Linked DNA regions of Roseibium sp. Sym1. The protein of the gene in region 1 interacts with the protein of each later gene in a pairwise test. Links are inferred from orthologs where the notes say so. Each region holds a gene or a part of one and is shown on either strand. Other genes may lie near its edges. The genes, in order: O6760_RS26215 and O6760_RS04655.

Region 1 (10,747 bases):
GCGAAGAAGGCCTGGGGAAGCGCCGAGGCCATCGCCGATGGTGTCCTGCTCGCACGCGATCTGGTCAATGAACCGCCCAACGTGCTTGGCCCGGTGGAATTCGCCGGGAAAGCCAAGGAACTGGAATCTCTCGGTGTCGAGGTGGAAATCCTCGGCGAAAAGGAAATGAAGAAGCTCAAGATGGCCGCCCTGCTGGGCGTCGCCCAGGGCTCTACGCGGCCGCCGCAATTGGCGGTGATGCGCTGGAACGGCGGCAAGAAGGGCACCGCACCCGTAGCACTGGTCGGCAAGGGCGTGGTCTTTGACACAGGCGGCATCTCGATCAAGCCGGCCGCGGGCATGGAGGACATGAAGGGAGACATGGGGGGCGCCGCCGCCGTCGTCGGTGCCATGCATGCCATCGCGGGCCGAAAGGCCAAGGCCAATGTCATCGGTGTCATCGGGCTCGTGGAAAACATGCCCGACGGCAATGCACAGCGCCCGGGAGACATCGTGACCGCAATGTCCGGCACCACCATTGAAATCCTCAACACCGACGCCGAGGGGCGCCTGGTGCTGGCCGATGCCCTCTGGTACACGCAGCAGAAATACAAGCCCGCGATCATGATCGACCTGGCGACGCTGACCGGCGCGGTTCTGGTCGCCCTCGGGAACCTGAACGCCGGACTGTTTTCCAACAATGACGAACTGGCCGACAAGCTGCTGGCCTCGTCCAAGGCCAGCGGAGAACCGCTTTGGCGGCTGCCGCTGTCGAAGGACTACGACAAGATCATCGATACGCCGAATGCCGATGTGAAGAACACCGGCGGTCGCTGGGCCGGGTCCATCACGGCGGCACAATTCCTGCAGCGTTTCGCCAATGACGTGCCCTGGGCGCATCTGGACATTGCGGGAACCGCTTTCGGCGCCCCCAAGGACGACATCTGCCAGAGCTGGGCGTCCGGCTATGGCGTGCGTCTGCTCAACCAGTTGGTCGCCGATCACTACGAAGGCTGACTGCTTGTGAGAAACCCGCCCCGGGCGAAGCTTCGGGGCGGGCGACATGCCAAACAAAAAAGCCCGCCGGAAGGCGGGCTTTGGCAGTGTATTGTCCGGCTGTTCAGCAGGTCTTGTAGGTCTGGCAGGCTGTCGCCGGTTCGACCAGAAGCCCCATTCCGAACGTGGCACCCGCAACAACCGCCACCAACGCAACAAACACAACAACACGTGTAAGCATACACAAAGTCCCCTTTAGAGCTGGGTCGGGAATACCGGTCACCAGCCGCTTCAAATGATCCTTGGATCGTCCCCGGGAATGAACCCTAGTCAATCGACATTTTCGAAGGGTTAATGATACGAGTCTTGTGGTGAGTCCATGATCAGATTGCCGGCAGGGCCATTTGGAGCCATCGGTGTTGCATGGCTGCATCACATGCCGCGCGGCCTCTGGACGGCAGGGACCCGGCAGGGGATGTGACCTTGAGGAAACGTGGGGCTGGAGCCTGGAATGAGCGTCGAAGTTGTTTTCTATCACCTCCTGCACAAACCTCTGGAAGCGGGCTTGCCCCAGCTCCTGCAGAAATGTCTCGAGAGAGACTGGTCAGTCGTCGTGCAGACGGGCTCACAGGAACGCTGCAATGCGCTCGATGCGCACCTGTGGACATTTGCCGATGACAGCTTCCTGCCGCACGGCACCAAAGCCGACGGCCATGCGGAGCATCAGCCCATCTACCTCACCGCGGAGCAGGACAACCCCAATGAGGCAGACGTCCGTTTTCTTGTGGACCGTGCGCAGCCCCCGCCGCTAGGCTCCTACAAGCGTGCGATCTACATGTTCGACGGCAATGACGACAGCGCCGTCCAGGAAGCGCGTCAGAGATGGAAGGACGCCAAGGCGGAAGGCTTTGAGATTGCGTATTGGCAGCAGACCCAGGCAGGTGGCTGGGAACGCAAGGCGTAGGAAATCCAGCATCAAGGCAAGGGTAAGATGGCCAAACTGAAAATATCCTCTGCGGACATGGTTGCCAGGGCTCGGGAGCGGATCGAGGAAGTCGAGACGGCCGATGCCATCGGTCTTGTGGCAGATCCGGGCGTTGTCTTCATAGATCTGCGCGATATCCGTGAACGGCAAAAACTTGGTTTCATTCCGGGCAGCGTGCATTGCCCGCGCGGCATGATCGAATTCTGGGTGGACCCGGAAAGTCCCTATTTCAAGGACGTCTTTGCACAGGACAAACGCTTCGTTTTCCATTGTGCCGCAGGTTGGCGGTCGGCCCTGACCGTGGCAATGCTGAAGGACATGGGGTTCGAAGCCGCCCATCTGAAGGACGGCTTCAACGACTGGATCGACAAGGGCGGGCCGGTCGAGAAAAACGACTGACCGGCCGCGCGCCTGCCGGAGGCGTTTAGTTGTCCGTGCTCGTCAGGGGCAGATCGTCATCCGACGTCTCCGTTTCCTCGATCACGGTCGCTTCGCGGATTTCGTCGATCTTGCCGTAACTGTCCCCGACGCCGAGCACGTCTTTCGCCCAGTCAAGCAGCTCTTCGTCGACATACTCATCGCCATATTCCCGGACCCGGTTCTCGTTCGCCATGGCAAGCAGAGCCTCTGTCAGGGCGTCGTCCGAGACATCGCCGGCAAGCGTCTCCAAACTGTCCTTCTCGGTCTCGAAGGTCGTTTCCGCGTCCTTGAACGTGGTGAACTCGTCACTTTCCAGCGCGTTGCTCAGCGCCTCGCGCTCGGCAGCGAAGGCTTCAAGCTCCTCGTCCGTGAAGTCTGTCGTATCGACTTCGTCGAAGGCGGCAAGGCGCTCTTCGAGCTCTTCGCTCGTCAGGTCTTCATAGGAGAAGTCGTCATAGGGCTCGATGGATGCCAGCAGCTCATCAAAGTTGTCGCGGGTGGTGGTCAGCTGTTCCTCCAGCTCCTTCAGGGAGTCGGAGAACTGCTCGTACGACAGAGTGTTGTTGATGTAGTCCTGGATCGCCGCCAGATGCGGTGCGTTGGAATTGATCAGGGCGTGATAATTCCGGTTCAGCGAATTGAGCCGTGCCAGCTTGGCATTGAAGTTCTTCGGCTTGCCGCCGGGATGCGACTGGGGCGTCACGGCCACGCTGGCGAGCGTCGCGCGTTCGGCTTTCGGCAGGCGATGGCTTTGCGATTTCACACCTCCGCCGCGAGACGCACTCTTCTGCCGGGTCTTGTTCTTGGGAGTGCCGAAGACCGAGTTCAGAAAACCGCCAAGACCATTGCCGGACACAGTCTTGCCGTTGCCACGGTTGCCGTTTCCCGCGGACTTGTTCCCGTTCCCGTTCCCGTTCCCGTTGCCGTTTCCATTTCCTCCGCCGTTCCCGTTGCCTCCGCCGTTTCCGTTTCCGTTTCCGTTGCCATTCCCATTGCTGTTGCCGTTCTTGGCGAATGCCTTGTCAGAGGGCAGGAGGGATCCGGGCAGGTCGGGCGCGAGGGCCGGTACGAGAACCAGTGCCGCGGCACCAACCAGCAATGTGACGGATTTTGCGAGGGACATTCCATTTCCTTTTGCATGTCGTGTCAGGGCATTATCATTCAGACAGCCATCGCCGTGGCGCGACTACCCGCGCAAGCGGGTAAAGCGTGGCGCGAAAGTCGGAACGTTCTGTGACCACAACACGTAGGATTTTAGATAGTTCCGGAAAAACCGGGAAACAGACAGAACGTCAGCGCAATCGCGCCAGCAGGTGGGGCACCTTGCCGATATGGTCCAGCCGGAAGAACCGATCGTGCCCCTGCGGCGCGTCGGCCTCTTCCAGTGCCCAGGTCACGTCATAGGGCACATGCGCGCCAAAGGCGCCGGCATTGAGGGCCGGTACGATGTCCGACTTCAGGGAGTTGCCGATCATCAACGCTTCGTCCGGACCGGTGCCATGCCGGGAAAACAGGGTGCGATAGGTGTCTTCCGACTTTTCGGAGACGATCTCGATGGCGTCGAAATGGACGTCAAGGCCGGATGCGGTAACCTTTCGCTCCTGGTCGAACAGGTCGCCCTTGGTGATCAGCACAAGATGGTAGTCGGCCTTGACCGCTTTCAGCGTGTCCTCGACATGGGGCAGGGGCTCGACCGGGTGACGCATCATCTCGCGTCCGGCCTCGAGGATCTCGGCGATGACATCCGCGGACACCTTGCGGTCGGTCACTTCGATGGCGGTCTCGATCATGGACAGGGTGAAGCCCTTCACGCCATAGCCGTAGTGCAGCACGTTGCGCCGCTCTGCCGCCAGGAGCCGTTCGGAGAGATGGTTTTTCTCCGTGTAGTCCGCCAGCAGTTCCGCGAAGCGTTCCTCGGTCAGACGGAAGACGCGCTCATTGTGCCAGAGCGTGTCGTCGGCATCGAAACCCAGCGTGGTGATCTTGGCCATCAGGACGCCTCTTCATATTCGGCGGAAAGCTCGAGCCAGTCCTCTTCGGTCTTGACCAGCTTCTTTTCGCAGAAGGCCCGTTCCTTGGCGAACTTGGTCGCCCGGTCAGGCTCCTTTGCAAAAAATTCCGGATCGGCGAGCGCCTCGTCGAGCCTGCCGATCTTCTCCTGGAGGCGGGCCATTTCCTTCTCGGCCGCGTCAATCTTCTGTTTCAGCGGCTTGAGCTGACTGCGTTTCTGGGCGGCATCGCGGCGCTTTTCCTGCGCCGACGCTTTCTCCGCCTCATCCGCGGCAGCCTTGTCCCGCGCCTTTTGCGCCGCTTCGGGGCCTTGCAGGATCAGGCGCCGGTAATCTTCCATGTCGCCATCATAGGCCGCGACCCGGCCATCCGCGACCAGCCACAGCCGGTCCGCGCAGGCCTCGACCAGATGGCGGTCGTGGCTGATCAGCACGACAGCGCCCTGGAACTCGTTCAGCGCCATCACCAGGGCTTCCCGGCTGTCGATGTCGAGGTGGTTGGTCGGTTCGTCGAGGATCAGGAGATGCGGACCGTCGAAGGTGGCAAGTCCCAGGAGAAGGCGTGCCTTTTCACCGCCCGAGAGATCTTTCGCGGGTGTGTCCATGCGGTCCGTCGGCAGGCCCATCCGGGCCACACGTGCACGCACCCTGGCTTCCGGCGCGTCGAGCATGAGGGCGCGGACATGGGCGACCGCGCTTTCGGCGGGCTTCAGTTCGTCCAGCTGGTGCTGGGCGAAAAAGGCGATCTTCAGCTTCGAGGCCTTTGTGATCTCCCCGTCCATCGCGTCGAGGCGACCGGAGATCAGCTTGGCGAAGGTCGACTTGCCGTTGCCGTTGGCTCCGAGCAGGGCGATCCGGTCGTCCGTGTCGATGTTGAGCGTCAGCCTCGACAGGATCTTCGTCTCGCCATAGCCGGTCGAGACATCCTCAAGCTTCAGGATCGGCGGTGCCAGCTGGGTCTCGGGATCGGGAAAATGGATCGGCTTGCTGCTCTCGTCGGTGAGGGCCGCGATCGGCTGCATCTTTTCCAGCATCTTCAGCCGCGACTGTGCCTGCCGCGCCTTGCTGGCCTTGTAGCGAAAGCGGTCGACAAAGGCCTGCATGTGCTTGCGCTGGGCGTCCTGTTTTTCCTTGGCCTTCTCGGCAAGGATCATCGCCTCGCGCCGCTGCCGGTCGAAACTGTCATAACCGCCCGAATAATAGGTCAGCTTGCCGCGCTCCAGATGGACGATGCTGTCGACCGCCTTGTTCAGCAGGTCCCGATCATGGGAGATCAGCAGCACCTGGTGCGGATAGCGGGCGACGTAGTTTTCCAGCCAGAGCGTGCCTTCCAGATCCAGGTAGTTGGTCGGCTCGTCGAGCAGCAGCAGGTCCGGCTCGGAGAACAGGACAGCCGCCAGGGCGACGCGCATGCGCCAGCCGCCGGAAAAGGACGAGCAGGGCCGCTGCTGGGCCGCCGCGTCGAAACCGAGGCCGGACAGGATCGATCCCGCGCGTGCCTCCGCCGTGTGGGCACCGATATCCGCGAGGCGGGTGTGGATCTCGGCAATCCGCTCCGGGTCGGTTTCCGTCTCTGCTTCTTCAAGCAGCCGGCTGCGCTCGGTGTCGGCCGCCAGCACAACTTCCATCAGCGTGTCTTCCGTGCCGGGCGCTTCCTGGGCAACCTGGCCGATACGGGCGCGTTTGGGGATCTGCACGCCGCCGGTCTCCGTCGACAGGTCACCGGTGATGATCTTGAACAGCGTCGATTTGCCCGCGCCATTGCGGCCCACGAGCCCGGTCTTGGCCTTGCCGGGCAGGGTTACGCTGGCTTTGTCGATCAGGAGACGATCCCCGATCCGGTATGTAAGGTCCGAAATCTGCAACATGGGCCGGATGTTTGGCGAAGCCGCCTCAAGGATGCAAGCGGAAACCGGAAGGAACATGCGTTCGAGCGGCGGGCTGTGGCATCGCTGCACGCCTGCAAGCCGCCGCTGCAAACATCAGGGGTGCAGGAAGGCGAGAACCTCGGAAAGGATAAGCCGGTGCTGCTCGATCCGTTCCGCATGGCCCTTGATACAGACGATCTCGTCTCCGGGTTCATGCTCTTCCAGAATGGCAAAGCCCTCCGGCTTGCACACGCCCATGAAGTCGAAATGGCCGGTATCGGCGAGTTCCACATGACGGACCTTGTCGTCCGGCAGGGCGGCGGCCAGCGCCCGCGACTCGGCTTCCTGGTCGAGCATGTCGGCACGTCCCGAGCCGAGTACCAGCACGGGAATGTCGATGGCGCCGAGGCTCTCGCGAGACAGGACCGGCGTTCCGCCGAGATCCAGGCTGATGACCTTGGTTAGCCGTGGGTCCTTGCGGGAAGTCGCCATCTCGATCCGGTCGCCATCCGTTTTCGCGATGGACCACCCGGTTAGCACTTGGCAGGCAACAGGTAGATTCTCGCCCGAGCACACACGCTCATACCGGTCAGGTTCGAATTCGGCGCCGGCTAGAAGCATCACGGTGAAGCCGCCGAGGGAATGCCCGGCCGCATAGATCCTTTCGCGATCGATCCTGTCTTTGTAGACGCTCTCCTCGGTCAAAAAACTGATCAGGCGGGAAAGATCTATCGGCCGGTCCCAGAGCTGGCGGGTCTGATCGGGATCGCGAAGAAACGTGCTGGTGCCCGGGTGATTCACCATGGCGACGACAAAGCCGCGCCGGGCAAGCGCCGAGCCAAGCCAGGCCTGATTGAGCGTGTTGCCGTACATCCCGTGCGAGACGACAACGAGCGGAAAGACACCTTCTGCGGGCGCTCCGTCCGGATCGGCCGGCGCCATCTGCCAGACCTTGCTCTTGTCCGCTATGGCATATTGGTCAGGCGTCGCGGTCGGATACCAGATGTCGCCTTCAAGCGGCCGGTCTGCGCGTGCATCCTCGATCGTTATCTTGGCGGCGCCGGGGCCGAAGGGCAGGGCGTCGCCGGCCCCTGCTGGGAGTACAAGGAGGGCGGTAACGGCGAGAAAGGCCGCCGTCCGGCACAGTCTTGTGGTCAGGGCGCGTGAGGGTGTCTGCGCGATCATGGGATCTCCAATGCGGTTGCGGGGAGCCATTCAGATGCGCGCTGCCTGACCTGTTGACAATTGCCGGAGAGGCGCTGTCCTGTCCTCAAACGTGATAAAGGACAGATGCATCAAGTCCTTTGACCGAATGAGCCCGCGATGATCAGCATTCCGGTGTCCTTCCTGCTCGCTGCCCTCTTTCTTGGACTGGCATTGGCGGCGTTCGCGTGGCGGTCGCTGCCGTTTCCGGCGCGCGGCATGTTTGCCGGGCTGTTCTGCCTGATGGCACTTGAGGCCAGCCTGGTCGGGATGCGCTTTGCCTATGGGCATATCGAATTTCTCGCGGTCCAGCAGGTGCTGCCCGTCTGGGTGGCGCCGAGTGTTTATCTGGCCTTCTGTGCGTTGACGGGTCCGGTGGCGGATTTCCGGCGCCGGATCCTGTTTCATGGCGTGATTGCCCTGGTTGTGACAGCGGCAATGGCCCTGCCGGTTCGGATTGCCGGCTATGTCGATGCCCTGATTGCCGCCAGCTACATGGTCTACACACTGGCGCTGATCCGGTTGTGGCTGGAAGGCGCCGACCGGTTTTCAGAAGCGCCGACCGCGCTGGGCGGCATTTTGCACCGGTTGCTTCTGGTCGCCATTTTCGCGATGGCTGCGACGCTGTTTGTCGACGTCTGGATCGCGTTGCTGTTTGCCCAGGCGCGTCAGGATGCCGCCGCCCGCGCCGTCTCGGTGGCCAGCCTTTTGTTTCTCGCCGCTGCCATAATTCTCGTGCTGCTCTCGTTGCGGTCACGCCGGACGAAACGCTCCCGAAGCGTTTCCGCCGAGGCGGCCGGCGAAGACGGGACGCTGGTCGAGACCGCCAGACGCCTTCTGGTCGATCAGGGCTTGTTCAGGGACCCGGGCCTGACGCTAACGCGGCTCGCGCGCCGGGCCGGGGTGCCGGACAGGGACCTTTCCCGCGCGGTCAACGCGGTGACCGGGATGAATGTCAGCCAATTCGTCAATCAGGTGCGGCTGGAAGAGGCTGCCCGGCTGCTCAAGACCACGGACGCTCCGGTGTCGCGTATCCAGGAACAGGTCGGCTTTCTGACACGGTCGAATTTCTATCGCGAATTCCAGAAAAGTTACGGCTCTGCGCCGGGTACGTTCCGCAAGATCGCTCACTCGTCGTCCTGATCTCCGTCGGGAAGGCTCAGAAAAATCTCGGCGAAGCCGCCGAGCAGTTCGTGACAGAGGATCAATTCCCGTGTGTCCGGGTCCCAGAAGGCATTTTCCTCGTTGCAGGTTGTTGCGCGGAACGTCACCTCTTCCGGCAGGTCGTAAAAGGTGTCCAGTTCTTCCGCGACCAGTTCCATCAGTTCGCTTTCTTTCAGGAACACGGCCATGGAGTCCAGGCCCGCCGGTGCCGGTTCATGGACGACCCTGATTTTTCCACCCGGGTCGTCCGCGTCCCTCAAATGTGGGGAGGTGACGATGTCCCAGGAATCCGCTGCCTGTTCATAGTCGTAGCCACAGGATTCGATCCGGTCCGCCGGGAGTTCCAGATCCCGGGCCAATCCGCGGAAAGCCGACGGGTCGGCGCCGACCATAAGGCACAGAATGGCATAACCGCGCTGCTGGTCGAGATCGTGCTCGTCGTAAAAGACAAGGTCTTCATAGGCCTCTTCGGCAATCAGGAACCATCCGATCATTGCCTGGGCGAGGTAGAGGTCCATGTCATCGTTGTCGGCCGCCAGCATGGTCACCGTTGCAAGATTGTCGACAGCATCCTCTTCCTGGGCGAGCACCGGCAGGCCCAGTTCCGAAATCAGCATGTGGCCGCCCTCGTGATAGAGCGTGAACAGCACATTGCCCGCCACGAAGACGAACAGGTCCTCCAGGTCGTCCTGGGGCAGGCCGGTGATGACCTGGTCGAGTGCAACCGGAGGCGCTGGGTCCTGACCGCTCGTGGTGGTCGCCGACAGGGCCGGTGAAACCGTTCCTGCCCATATAAATGTGCAAAGGGCAAATATCAGCGATGGCTGCGCGAAAACCTTGAGCATTGTCCCGTTCCTGAAAGGCATTTTTTACAGAGCGCGCACGGACGATCTGCACTGTTTCGCAGGAGACTATTCACAGTGGAAGCGGTTTGCCAGCATGGAAGATCCTTGCCGACATGAAACTGTCATGAGCGCGCCCCCTTGCGAGCCAGACGGCGCACCGTTATTAAGGCCGCGAAAATCGAATTTCCGGGCCCGGCAATCCGCCGGTCCAACCTGTAACAAGAAAGACGAAACCATGGCGATTGAACGCACGTTTTCCATGATCAAGCCGGATGCCACCAAGCGCAATCTGACCGGCGCCATCACCGCAAAGCTGGAAGAAGCCGGCCTGCGCGTGGTTGCTTCCCGTCGCGTTTGGATGTCCCTGCGTGAAGCGGAAGCTTTCTACGCTGTTCACAAGGAGCGTCCGTTCTTTGGTGAACTGACCGAATTCATGTCCTCCGGCCCGACCGTCGTTCAGGTTCTCGAAGGTGAAGACGCCATCGCCAAGAACCGTGAAGTCATGGGCGCCACCAACCCGGCCGAAGCAGCCGAGGGCACCATCCGCAAGGAATTCGCGCTGTCGATCGGTGAAAACTCCGTGCACGGTTCCGATGCGCCGGAAACCGCTGCCCAGGAAATCGCTTTCTGGTTCTCCGGAACCGAAATCGTCGGCTGATCCGTCCACCGGATTTGCTTTCGGGAAGCCGGTCCTTCGGGGCCGGCTTTTCTTTTTGTTTCCGGAAGTCGGTTCTGACACATTCGGATACAAATTCCGAAGATTGCGCGACAGCATTCTGAACCGACAACCTCCATAATAGATCCGTGGGCGAGAGGAATTTGGAGGAAACGGATGCGTTTATGCCTTGCATTGGCCGGTGCGCTGATCGCGCTGCCTGCGGCGGCCCATGACAGCAAGGGCCCGTTGAACGGCGAGGAGCCGCTCGGGCACTCACATGTCGGCGTGGACATCTGGAACCTGTTGCTGCCCGGGGCGGAAGCCTCAGCGGACATCACCGTTGACGGTAACAACCGCCGGATCCGGGCGAATGGCTATCCTGTCAAACCTCCGGGGCGTTTTCCCAACCGCAACAATCCGCACAGCATTTCCAAAAAGAACTACAATCTGAAAGTGCCGCTATTGCCACGCAGGAACGGCCGGGCGACGGATGCGCAGGGAGCGGTCTTCGGTATTGCGATCAACGGCGTGGTGATGGACCCGGGGACGGCGGAGTACTGGCAGAACGACCGGCGGTCCGGTTGGAACTACGAGGCGCTGGGCGGCGCCTGCAAGCTCGG
Region 2 (11,373 bases), 4.6 Mb from region 1 along the record:
CCGAAGACGCCAAGGGCGGTGTCCGCCTCGCTTTCTCCCTCGAGGAAGTCGTCGCCAACGCCAAGGAAATGCTCGGCAACACGCTGGTGACCAAGCAGACCGGTGCGGCCGGCAAGACCGTCAACCGTCTCTATATCGAAGACGGCGCCGACATCGAGCGTGAGCTTTATCTCTCCATCCTGGTCGACCGCACAGTCGGACGTCCGGCCTTCGTCGTTTCCACCGAGGGCGGCATGGACATCGAGGCGGTTGCCGAAGAGACCCCCGAGAAAATCATCACCCTGCCGATCGACCCGGAGACCGGTGTCACGGCAGCCGATGCCGGCACGCTCTGCGACGCCCTGGAACTGACCGGTGCGGCCCGCGAAGACGGCATGACCCTGTTCCCGATCCTGCACAAGGCCTTTGTCGAAAAAGACATGAGCCTCCTGGAAGTGAACCCGCTGATCGTCATGAAGGACGGCCACCTGCGCGTTCTCGACGCCAAGGTCTCCTTCGACGGCAACGCGCTGTTCCGTCATCCGGACATCATGGAACTGCGCGACGTCACCGAGGAAGACGACAAGGAAATCGAGGCGTCCAAGCACGATCTCGCCTATGTCGCCCTCGACGGTGACATCGGCTGCATGGTCAACGGCGCGGGCCTTGCCATGGCGACCATGGACATCATCAAGCTCTACGGCGCCGAGCCGGCCAACTTCCTCGATGTGGGCGGCGGCGCTTCCAAGGAGAAGGTGACGGCCGCGTTCAAGATCATCACCTCCGATCCGAACGTGAAGGGCATCCTGGTCAACATCTTCGGCGGCATCATGCGCTGCGACGTGATCGCGGAAGGCGTGGTCGCGGCCGTCAAGGAAGTCGGCCTGCAGGTTCCGCTCGTTGTCCGCCTGGAAGGCACCAACGTGGAACTCGGCAAGACGATCATCAACGAAAGCGGTCTCAACGTGATCGCCGCCGATGATCTCGACGACGCCGCCCAGAAAATCGTGAAAGCCGTGAAGGGGGGCGCGTAAATGTCCATCCTCGTCAATAAAGACACGAAAATCATCGTTCAGGGCCTGACCGGCAAGACCGGCACGTTCCACACGGAACAGGCGCTTGAATATTACGGCACCAAGATGGTCGCCGGTGTTCACCCGAAAAAGGGTGGCGAGACCTGGGGCAGCGTCGAAAGCGCTGCCCAGCTTCCGATCTTTGCCTCCGTCGGCGAGGCCAAGGAAGCCACAGGCGCGGACGCGTCCGTGATCTACGTCCCGCCGGCAGGCGCGGGCGCCGCGATCATCGAGGCGATCGAGGCGGAAGTGCCGTTCATCGTCTGCATCACCGAGGGCATTCCGGTGGCCGACATGGTCAAGGTCAAGGCCAAGCTGGACAAGTCCAAGTCGCGCCTGCTCGGTCCGAACTGCCCGGGCATCCTGACCCCGGAAGAGTGCAAGATCGGCATCATGCCGGGCTCCATCTTCAAGAAGGGCTCCGTCGGCGTGGTCTCCCGCTCCGGCACGCTGACCTATGAAGCGGTCTACCAGACCACTGTCGCCGGCCTCGGCCAGACGACCGCTGTCGGCATCGGCGGCGACCCGGTCAAGGGCACCGAGTTCATCGACGTCCTGGAAATGTTCCTGGCAGACGACGCGACCGAGTCGATCATCATGATCGGCGAGATCGGCGGTTCGGCGGAAGAAGAGGCCGCGCAGTTCCTCAAGGACGAAGCCAGGAAGGGCCGCAAGAAGCCGATGGCCGGTTTCATTGCCGGCCGCACGGCGCCTCCGGGCCGCACCATGGGCCATGCCGGTGCCGTGATTTCCGGCGGCAAGGGCGGCGCGGAAGACAAGATCGCCGCCATGGAAGATGCCGGCATCAAGGTGTCGCCGTCGCCTGCGAAGCTCGGCGAGACCCTTCTTGAGGTCCTGAAGGGCTAAAACGCCAAGAATATTTGCGGCAGGGGACGGAAACTGTTTACGTTTCCTGCTGCATGGTGAAAGGATGGGTTCCGGCGCGGTTTCCGTGCCGTAACCATTTTTCGAGGGGCTGGTGTGACGGGGTTACCCTGGCACCGGCCATTGTGGGGAACCGGCCGCGGGTCATATTTTCGGCCCGCCTAAACATAAAGGGCGGAGCAGCCCTCCGCTAAAGGACATGGCACGGCAGGAAGCGAACAACGTATTCGCACTGACGTCGTTGCTTTACGGCGCCAACGCAGCCTATATCGAAGACCTCTACGCTCAGTACAAGACGGATCCGAATTCGGTCGATGCCGAGTGGCGGGACTTCTTTGCCGCCTTCCAGGACGAGAAGGAAGCCGTCCTGAAGGAAGCGCGCGGGGCGACCTGGAAACGCAAGGACTGGCCGATCGAGGCCAATGGCGACCTGGTCAACGCCTTCGACGGCAACTGGGGGCCGATCGAGCAGAAGATCGGCGACAAGCTGAAGAAGAAGGCGGAAGCCAAGGGCACGCCGCTGTCGGAACCGGAAGTGCACCAGGCGACCCGCGACTCCGTGCGCGCGCTGATGATGATCCGCGCCTACCGCATGCGCGGCCACCTGCACGCCGATCTCGACCCGCTCGGCCTTGCCGGCAAGGGCGACCATGAAGAACTGCACCCGTCCTCCTACGGCTTTGTCGAAGCCGACTGGGACCGCAAGATCTTCATCGATCACGTGCTCGGTCTCGAATACGCCACCATCCGCGAGATGCTGGAAATCCTGAAGCGGACCTATTGTTCGACCCTCGGCGTCGAGTTCATGCATATTTCCGACCCGGCTGCGAAGGCCTGGCTTCAGGAACGCATCGAGGGCCCGGACAAGCAGGTGGCCTTCACGGCCGAAGGCAAGAAGGCGATCCTGAACAAGCTGATCGAATCCGAAGGCTTCGAGAAGTTCCTGGATGTCAAATACACCGGCACCAAGCGTTTCGGCCTGGACGGCGGTGAAGCGCTGATCCCGGCGCTCGAACAGATCATCAAGCGCGGCGGCCAGATGGGCCTCAAGGAAATCGTGTTCGGCATGGCGCACCGCGGCCGCCTGAACGTGCTTTCCCAGGTGATGGCCAAGCCGCACCGCGCCATCTTTCACGAATTCAAGGGCGGCTCCTACGCGCCGGACGACGTGGAAGGGTCGGGCGACGTCAAGTATCACCTCGGAGCCTCTTCGGACCGGACCTTCGACGGCAACGACGTCCACCTGTCGCTGACGGCGAACCCGTCGCACCTGGAAATCGTCAACCCCGTGGTGCTCGGCAAGGCCCGCGCCAAGCAGGATCAGCTTGCCGCCAACGACAAGGGCAACTTTATCGAGACCACGGAAGTCGATCGCGGCACCGTGCTGCCGCTCCTGCTCCATGGCGATGCGGCATTTGCCGGCCAGGGCGTGGTCGCCGAGTGTTTCGGCCTGTCGGCCCTGCGCGGGCACCGCACCGGCGGCTCGGTCCATGTGATCATCAACAACCAGATCGGCTTCACCACCAACCCGCGGTTCTCGCGCTCCTCGCCGTATCCCTCCGACATGGCGAAGGTGATCGAGGCACCGATCTTCCACGTGAATGCCGATGATCCGGAAGCCGTCGTGTTCGCGGCCAAGATCGCCATCGAGTTCCGCCAGACCTTCCATCGGCCTGTCGTCATCGACATGATCTGCTATCGCCGCTTCGGCCACAACGAGGGCGACGAGCCGGCGTTCACGCAGCCGATCATGTACCGCAAGATCCGCAAGCACGCGACGACCCTGCAGCTCTATTCGGACCGCCTGATCAAGGAAGGTGTCCTGAGCCAGGAGGAAGTCGACAAGATGAAGGCCGACTGGCGCAAGCATCTGGACGACGAGTTCGACGCGGGCCAGGCCTTCAAGCCGAACAAGGCCGACTGGCTGGACGGCAAATGGGCCGGCATGAAGCGGGCCGACGACGAGGACGATCCGCGTCGCGGTGAAACCGGCCTGCCGATGGAGGAACTGAAGGACATCGGACGCGCGCTGACCCACGTGCCGGAAGGCTTCAACATCCACCGGACCATTGCCCGGTTCATGAAACATCGCGAGCGCATGATCGAGACCGGTGAGGGCATCGACTGGGCGACCGCCGAAGCGCTTGCCTTCGCATCGCTTCTGAAGGAGGGGCATCCGGTTCGCCTGTCCGGTCAGGACTGCGAGCGTGGCACGTTCTCCCAGCGTCATTCGGTGCTGTACGACCAGGAAGACGAAAGCCGCTACATTCCGCTGAACCACATTTCGCCCGACCAGCAGCGCTACGAGGTCATCAACTCGATGCTGTCGGAAGAGGCGGTGCTCGGCTTCGAATACGGCTATTCGCTGACCGAGCCGCGTGCGCTGACCATGTGGGAAGCCCAGTTCGGCGACTTCGCCAACGGTGCGCAGGTCCTGTTCGACCAGTTCATCTCTTCCGGCGAACGCAAGTGGCTGCGCATGTCCGGCCTGGTCTGCCTGCTGCCGCATGGCTATGAAGGCCAGGGGCCGGAACACTCTTCCGCCCGCCTGGAGCGCTTCCTCCAGCTCTGCGCCGAAGACAACATGCAGGTGGCGAACTGCTCGACACCGGCCAACTACTTCCACATCCTGCGCCGCCAACTGCGCCGCGATATCCGCAAGCCGCTGGTTCTGATGACGCCGAAATCGCTTCTGCGCCACAAGAAGGCGGTGTCGGCCCTCTCAGAACTCGGACCGAACTCCACCTTCCACCGCCTGCTGTGGGACGACTGGGGTCCGAACCTCAACGAGGAAAGCAAGCTTGTTCCCGACGACAAGATCAAGCGGGTCGTCATGTGCTCGGGCAAGGTCTACTACGACCTGTTCGAGGAGCGCGAGAAACGCGGCATCAACGATGTCTACCTCCTGCGCGTCGAGCAGCTGTATCCGTTCCCGAAGAAGGCGCTGATGATGGAACTGGCGCGCTTCCCGCAGGCCGAGATGGTCTGGTGCCAGGAAGAGCCCAAGAACATGGGTGGCTGGTTCTTTGTCGAGCCCTATATCGAATGGGTTCTGGGACAGATCGACGCCAAGCACCAGCGTCCGCGCTATGCCGGCCGCAACGCGATGGCCTCGACCGCGACCGGTCTGATGTCCGCGCATCTGGCGCAGCTGCAGGCGTTCCTCGAAGAGGCGCTCGGAGACTAATCCTTGAGAGGGCTTTCGGGCCCTCTTTTCAAAATTTGGCCAGGTAATTTTAAGAGAAGGCGACCATGGCAACCGAAATTCGCGTGCCCACGCTGGGTGAATCCGTTTCCGAAGCAACCATTGCGCAGTGGTTCAAAAAACCGGGCGACGCTATTGCCCAGGACGAACCGCTGGTGGAGCTTGAAACCGACAAGGTGACGGTCGAGGTTCCGGCCCCGGCGGCAGGGACCCTGGAAAGCATCGTCGTCAAGGAAGGCGACACCGTCGAGGTCGGCGCGCTTCTCGGCCAGATCGCCGAAGGTGCGGGCGCGGCTCCGGCCGCATCCGCCAAGCAGGACAACAAGCCCCAGGGCAAATCGTCCGGCAAGGCCGACCTGGTTGACGTCGTGACACCGAGCGCCGGTGAATCGGTCACCGAGGCCGAAGTCGGCGAGTGGAGCGTCAAGGTCGGTGACACGGTCAAGGCCGACGACACGCTGGTCGAGCTGGAAACAGACAAGGCGGCCCAGGAAGTTCCGGCTCCGGTCGCCGGCACGGTCGTCAAGATCGCCGCGGAAACCGGTACCACGGTCGAGCCGGGCGTGCTGCTGTGCCAGATCGATCCGTCCGGCGAGGGCGTTGCCGCCGCACCGGCCGCTGCCGCCCCGGCGCCGTCCGCTCCGGCCGCCAGCACCGGTTCGTCCATGCCGCCGGCGCCGTCCGCCCAGAAGATGATGGCCGAGAACAACCTGTCCGCCGATCAGGTCTCCGGGTCCGGCAAGCGCGGCCAGGTGCTGAAGGAAGATGTCATCAACGCGCTGTCCTCGAGCGCGACCTCCGCGTCCGCCCCGGCACCGGCCGCCGTTGCCCGCGGTCCGGTCAACGCCTCGGACGAGGCCCGCGAGGAACGCGTGCGCATGACCAAGCTGCGCCAGACCATCGCGCGCCGGCTGAAGGATGCCCAGAACACGGCAGCCATGCTGACCACCTACAACGAGGTCGACATGGGCCCGGTCATGGAGCTGCGCAAGCAGTACAAGGACCTCTTCGAGAAGAAACACGGCGTCAAGCTCGGCTTCATGGGCTTCTTCACCAAGGCGGTGACCCATGCGCTGAAGGAAGTTCCCGCGGTCAATGCCGAGATCGACGGCACCGACATCATCTACAAGAACTTCTGCCATGTCGGCGTCGCCGTGGGCACCGACAAGGGCCTGGTGGTTCCGGTGGTGCGGGACGCCGACCAGATGTCCATCGCCGAGGTCGAGAAGGAAATCGGCAATCTCGGCCGCAAGGCCCGGGACGGCAAGCTGGGCATGGCTGATATGTCCGGCGGCACCTTCACCATCTCCAATGGCGGGGTGTATGGTTCGCTCATGTCGTCGCCGATCCTCAACGCGCCGCAGTCGGGCATTCTGGGAATGCACAAGATCCAGGAACGTCCGATGGCCGTGAACGGCCAGGTGGTGATCCGCCCGATGATGTATCTGGCGCTCTCCTACGACCACCGGATCGTCGACGGCAAGGAAGCCGTCACCTTCCTGGTCCGCGTCAAGGAAAGCCTGGAAGACCCGCAGCGCCTGGTTCTGGATCTCTGATCCGGAACCGCCATCCGCAACGACCCTGAAGGACCCGCATCATGAGCCTGGAATTTCTGATCACAGCCCTGATCGTGGTGCTGGTTCCCGGAACCGGGGTCGTCTACACGGTGGCGGTCGGGCTCGGCAAGGGGCGGCAGGCATCGGTCGCCGCCGCCTTCGGCTGCACGCTCGGTATCATTCCGGCGATCCTCGCCTCCGTGATCGGGCTGGCCGCGCTGATGCATACCAGCGCGCTGGTGTTCCAGGCGGTCAAGTATGCCGGGGTTGCCTATCTTCTCTATCTCGCCTGGCAGACGCTGAAGGACAGCGGTCCGCTGGAGCTGAAAGCCGACAGGAGCGCGCGCAAGAGCTTTGTCGCGACCGCGCGCACCGGCTTTCTGATCAACATTCTCAATCCCAAGCTGACGGTGTTCTTTCTGGCATTCCTGCCGCAATTCGTCAGCCCCGCCGCCGCCAGTCCGACGCTCGATATGCTGCTGATGGGCGGGGTCTTCATGGCGATGACCTTCGGGGTCTTCGTCGTCTACGGTCTCTTTGCCGCCCTGATCGGCGAGAAAGTCCTGAAAAGCGATCGTGTCATGGTCTGGATGCGCCGGACGGTAGCGGCGACCTTCGCCGGGTTCGGCCTGCGGCTGGCCCTGGCGGAACAGTAACAACAGCCACGCCGGGATAGGGCACAAGCATCGGGAGGGCACGGGAATGAGCAGGTTGTTGCGTCATCTTCTGGCGATTGTTTTCCTGGTCGGAACTCTGGTCGTTCAACACGCAGCCGCGCAGGCCGAGCAGCCGCGCACGGCGCTTGTCATCGGCAATGCCGCCTACGACTATGCGCCGCTTGCCAATCCCGTGAACGATGCCGTTGCCATTACGAGGGCGCTCAAGGCCGCCGGTTTCGAGGTCATTCTGCAGACCGATGCCGGCAGGCCCGCAATGGACGAGGCGATCCGGGCCTTTGGCGACAAGCTCCGGCAAAGAGGTGGTGTAGGCCTGTTCTACTATGCCGGTCACGGCATCCAGAAGGACGGCGAGAACTACCTGCTGCCTGTCGGTGGTAACATTGCCGAAAGGGAAGCATTGCTCGACGATGCCTTCGCCGTGAGCGAGGCGGTCGACGTGATGACATCGGCCCATGAGGGCTTGAACATCGTCGTGCTCGATGCCTGCCGCAACAACCCGCTGACCGGATCCACCCGGGGCCTGACCCGCATCGACAGTTCCGCGCGCCTGTTTGTGTCCTATTCGACCTCGCCCGGCGGCGTGGCGCTGGATGGCGAGGGCAACAACAGCCCCTATACCAAGCATCTGGCCAGCGCGATCGAAACGCCCGCGCTCAACCTGGAACAGACCTTCAAACGCACGCTGAAGGGGGTCTTCCAGGAAACGGACGGCCGGCAGACGCCGTGGATCTCCTCGTCCTTCTTCGGCGATTTCACCTTCGTCCCGCAGGCCGGGGACACCACGGCGACCACCAAGGTGGCGGCCGTTTCCTCTCTCGGCAAGGCGCTGCAGGACAGTCTCGCGCGCTCGGGGCCGGCACGCCGGATCTCGGGCATCTACCGGGTCCAGGGCACCAATCCGAACGGCACGGTCTATGACGGCATGATGGCGATCACGCCGGAAGAGGGGCCGGACGCGGGAAAGGTCCGTTTCACCTGGTGGATCGGCAAGGACATTTTCACCGGGGTCGGTGAATTCGCCGGCCGCATGCTGGTGGTCAACTGGGGCGCCAAGCACCCCGTCGTCTACACGTTCAGCGGCAACGACAACCTGGACGGTGAATGGGCCGACGGGTCGGCGACGGAACAGCTGTCTCTCTACGCGCGCGCGGCCCAGAGTTCCCTGGTCCTGGCGGAAGGCACCTATGCCGTCTCCGGCCGCAATCCCAATGGCTCCACCTACACCGGCACCGTGGCACTGTCGCGTCAGGGCAGCAAATACACGCTGGTCTGGAAAGTCGGTGCATCGGGCTATCGCGGTGTTGGAGAGCTGGACGGCAATGTGCTCCGGGTCGACTGGGGTGACGACACGCCTGTTGTCTATGCCCTGTCGGACGACGGCCGGCTGAAAGGCCTTTGGGGCGGTGGCCGCGGCGCCGAGGAACTGACCCTGATGAAAGGGCAATAGGAACCCGTGGTGACGATTGATGGCTGACAAAGTTGTTTTGGTAACGGGCGGAAGCCGCGGGATCGGTGCCGCCGTCTGCCGGAAAGTTGCAGACCTGGGACATACGGTGATCGTCAACTATGCGCAGAACGCCTTTGCGGCGGACACGCTTGTTGCGGAGATTGTCGAGGCCGGCGGCAAGGCCGTTGCCATTCAGGGAGATGTCCAGAACGAGGCCGATGTGCTGCACCTGTTTGCGGAAGCCGACAGGCTCGGCACGCTGGTGGCGCTCGTCAACAATGCGGGTGTCGTCGACCTGTCGCAGCGGGTTGATGAAATGACGGTCGAACGTCTCACCCGGATGTTCTCCATCAACGTGATCGGTGCGTTCCTGTGTGCCCGCGAGGCGGTGAAACGCATGTCGACGAAACACGGCGGCGCGGGCGGCGTCATCGTCAATCTCGGCTCGGCGGCGTCCAAGCTCGGTGCGCCCAACCAGTATGTCGACTATGCGGCGGCCAAGGGCGCCATCGACACGATGACGGTGGGGCTCGCGCTGGAAGTGGCCGACGAGGGCATCAGGGTGAATGGCATTCGCCCCGGCATCATCGACACGGAAATTCATGCGTCCGGCGGTGCCCCCGACCGTGTTGCCCAGCTCCGGTCCAGGCTGCCGATGAAACGCGCGGGATCCGCCGATGAGGTGGCCGACGCGATCCTGTGGCTTTTATCCGACCAGTCCAGCTACACGACCGGGGCCATCCTCGATGTCTCCGGCGGGCGGGCTATCCTTCCCTAACCATCTTGTTGAACCTGAATTGAAAGAGGCAAAGGCGACCCAAAATGTCCCAATATGATCTTGTCGTCATCGGAACCGGCCCCGGCGGATATGTCTGCGCGATCAAGGCCGCGCAGCTCGGCCTGAAGACAGCCGTTGTCGAGAAACGGGCGACGCTCGGCGGCACCTGCCTCAACATCGGCTGCATTCCCTCCAAGGCGCTGCTGCATGCCTCGGAGATGTTCGAGGAAGCCGGGCACGGTTTCGAGAAAATCGGCATCAAGGTGAACAAGCCGAAGCTCGACCTGCCGTCGATGATGAAGCACAAGTCCGACGTGGTCGACGCCAATGTGAACGGCATCTCCTTCCTCATGAAGAAGAACAAGATCGACGTCCACGCGGGCACCGGCAAGATCCTTGCCGCCGGGAAGGTTGAGGTCACGGCCGAGGACGGCAAGGCGAATGTCCTTGAAACGAAGAACATCGTCATTGCCACCGGCTCCGACGTGATGCCGCTGCCGGGCGTGGAGATCGACGAGAAGCAGGTCGTGTCCTCCACCGGTGCGCTGGAACTGGAAAAGGTGCCGGGCAAGCTCGTCGTCGTCGGAGGCGGCGTGATCGGCCTGGAACTCGGTTCCGTCTGGAACCGCCTTGGGTCCAAGGTCACCGTGGTCGAATTCATGGACAAGATTCTCGGGCCGATGGACGGCGATGTCTCCAAGAACTTCCAGCGCATGCTGAAAAAGCAGGGCATGGAGTTCAAGCTGTCCTCCAAGGTCACCGGCGTCGAGAAGAAGGGCAAGGGCCTCGCTGTCACGGTCGAGCCGGCCAAGGGCGGCGATGCGGAAACCATTGACGCGGATATCGTGCTGGTCGCCATCGGCCGCCGGCCCTATTCCGAGGGGCTTGGCCTCGATGGCGCGGGTGTTGCGCTGGACGACCGGGGCCGTGTCCAGATCGATGGCCATTACAAGACCAATGTCGACGGCATCTACGCCATCGGCGACGTGGTCGCCGGTCCGATGCTGGCCCACAAGGCCGAGGACGAGGGTGTTGCCGTTGCCGAAATCCTGGCAGGCCAGGCCGGTCACGTGAATTACGACGTCATTCCGGGTGTGGTCTACACCCAGCCGGAAGTCGCTTCCGTCGGCAAGACGGAGGAAGAGCTGAAGGCGGCCGGTGTCGAGTACAAGACCGGCAAGTTCGTCTTCTCGGCCAACGGCCGGGCACGCGCGATGAACAAGACCGACGGCTTCGCCAAGGTTCTGGCCGATGCCAAGACCGATCGGGTCCTGGGTGTGCACATTGTCGGCTTCGGCGCCGGCGAGATGATCCACGAGGCCGCCGTCCTGATGGAGTTCGGCGGCTCTTCGGAAGATCTGGCACGCACCTGCCACGCGCATCCGACCATGTCGGAAGCCGTGAAGGAGGCCGCGCTCGGCGCCTTCGCGAAGTCGATCCACTCGTAACCGGCCTGGCCGTGCGTTTCGGGCGGCTTGCACGAAAACAGGTTGGAAGCCGGAGGCTCTTGGGAGATAAGAGCCTCCGGCTTTTCTTTTTCTTCGGATCAGGTGTCGCTTGGAACGGGAACACATCACGCGGACCGGAATGTCGGCCTCTTCAACAGGAGGGCTGTTGCTCGTTGCGGGTCTCGTCCTGCCGGTCCTGTGCGGACTGGTCTTTTTCTGGCCGGAGGGGACGATCCCCAATGTGGACGACCTCTTTTTCGTCCCCTGGGCAATGGAAGTCGCCGAGACCGGCCGCCACTGGAATTCCCTGCTGGCGGTGCAG

Evidence for each region.
Region 2: the proteins of O6760_RS26215 (region 1) and O6760_RS04655 interact in binary tests that used the Escherichia coli proteins (3 or more experiments, as listed by UniProt). The link is inferred for Roseibium sp. Sym1 from one-to-one orthologs.

The regions. Positions count from the first base shown.
Region 1 is NZ_CP114786.1:5,652,818-5,663,564, reverse strand. The notes cover bases 3,815-6,700. They hold O6760_RS26215 (ABC-F family ATP-binding cassette domain-containing protein), read right to left. Parts: upstream 6,258-6,700; coding sequence 4,371-6,257; downstream 3,815-4,370. Other genes in these bases: O6760_RS26210 (alpha/beta hydrolase family protein), read right to left, coding at 6,372-6,700; O6760_RS26220 (HAD family hydrolase), read right to left, coding at 3,815-4,371. Outside these bases: O6760_RS26240 (leucyl aminopeptidase), read left to right, coding at 1-996; O6760_RS26235 (DNA polymerase III subunit chi), read left to right, coding at 1,487-1,939; O6760_RS26230 (rhodanese-like domain-containing protein), read left to right, coding at 1,967-2,359; O6760_RS26225 (hypothetical protein), read right to left, coding at 2,385-3,503; more of O6760_RS26220, read right to left, coding at 3,673-3,814; more of O6760_RS26210, read right to left, coding at 6,701-7,442; O6760_RS26205 (helix-turn-helix transcriptional regulator), read left to right, coding at 7,581-8,603; O6760_RS26200 (DUF4344 domain-containing metallopeptidase), read right to left, coding at 8,588-9,469; ndk (nucleoside-diphosphate kinase), read left to right, coding at 9,705-10,127; O6760_RS26190 (YHYH protein), read left to right, coding at 10,302-10,747. UniProt on the Escherichia coli protein: Genetic data indicate it may be involved in ribosome assembly or function.
Region 2 is NZ_CP114786.1:1,023,363-1,034,735, reverse strand. Bases 1,813-5,324 are described here. They hold O6760_RS04655 (2-oxoglutarate dehydrogenase E1 component), read left to right. Parts: upstream 1,813-2,136; coding sequence 2,137-5,124; downstream 5,125-5,324. Other genes in these bases: odhB (2-oxoglutarate dehydrogenase complex dihydrolipoyllysine-residue succinyltransferase), read left to right, coding at 5,190-5,324; sucD (succinate--CoA ligase subunit alpha), read left to right, coding at 1,813-1,919. Also shown: sucC (ADP-forming succinate--CoA ligase subunit beta), read left to right, coding at 1-1,013; more of sucD, read left to right, coding at 1,014-1,812; more of odhB, read left to right, coding at 5,325-6,698; O6760_RS04645 (LysE family translocator), read left to right, coding at 6,740-7,354; O6760_RS04640 (caspase family protein), read left to right, coding at 7,401-8,825; O6760_RS04635 (SDR family oxidoreductase), read left to right, coding at 8,845-9,603; lpdA (dihydrolipoyl dehydrogenase), read left to right, coding at 9,648-11,051; O6760_RS04625 (hypothetical protein), read left to right, coding at 11,218-11,373. UniProt on the Escherichia coli protein: E1 component of the 2-oxoglutarate dehydrogenase (OGDH) complex which catalyzes the decarboxylation of 2-oxoglutarate, the first step in the conversion of 2-oxoglutarate to succinyl-CoA and CO(2).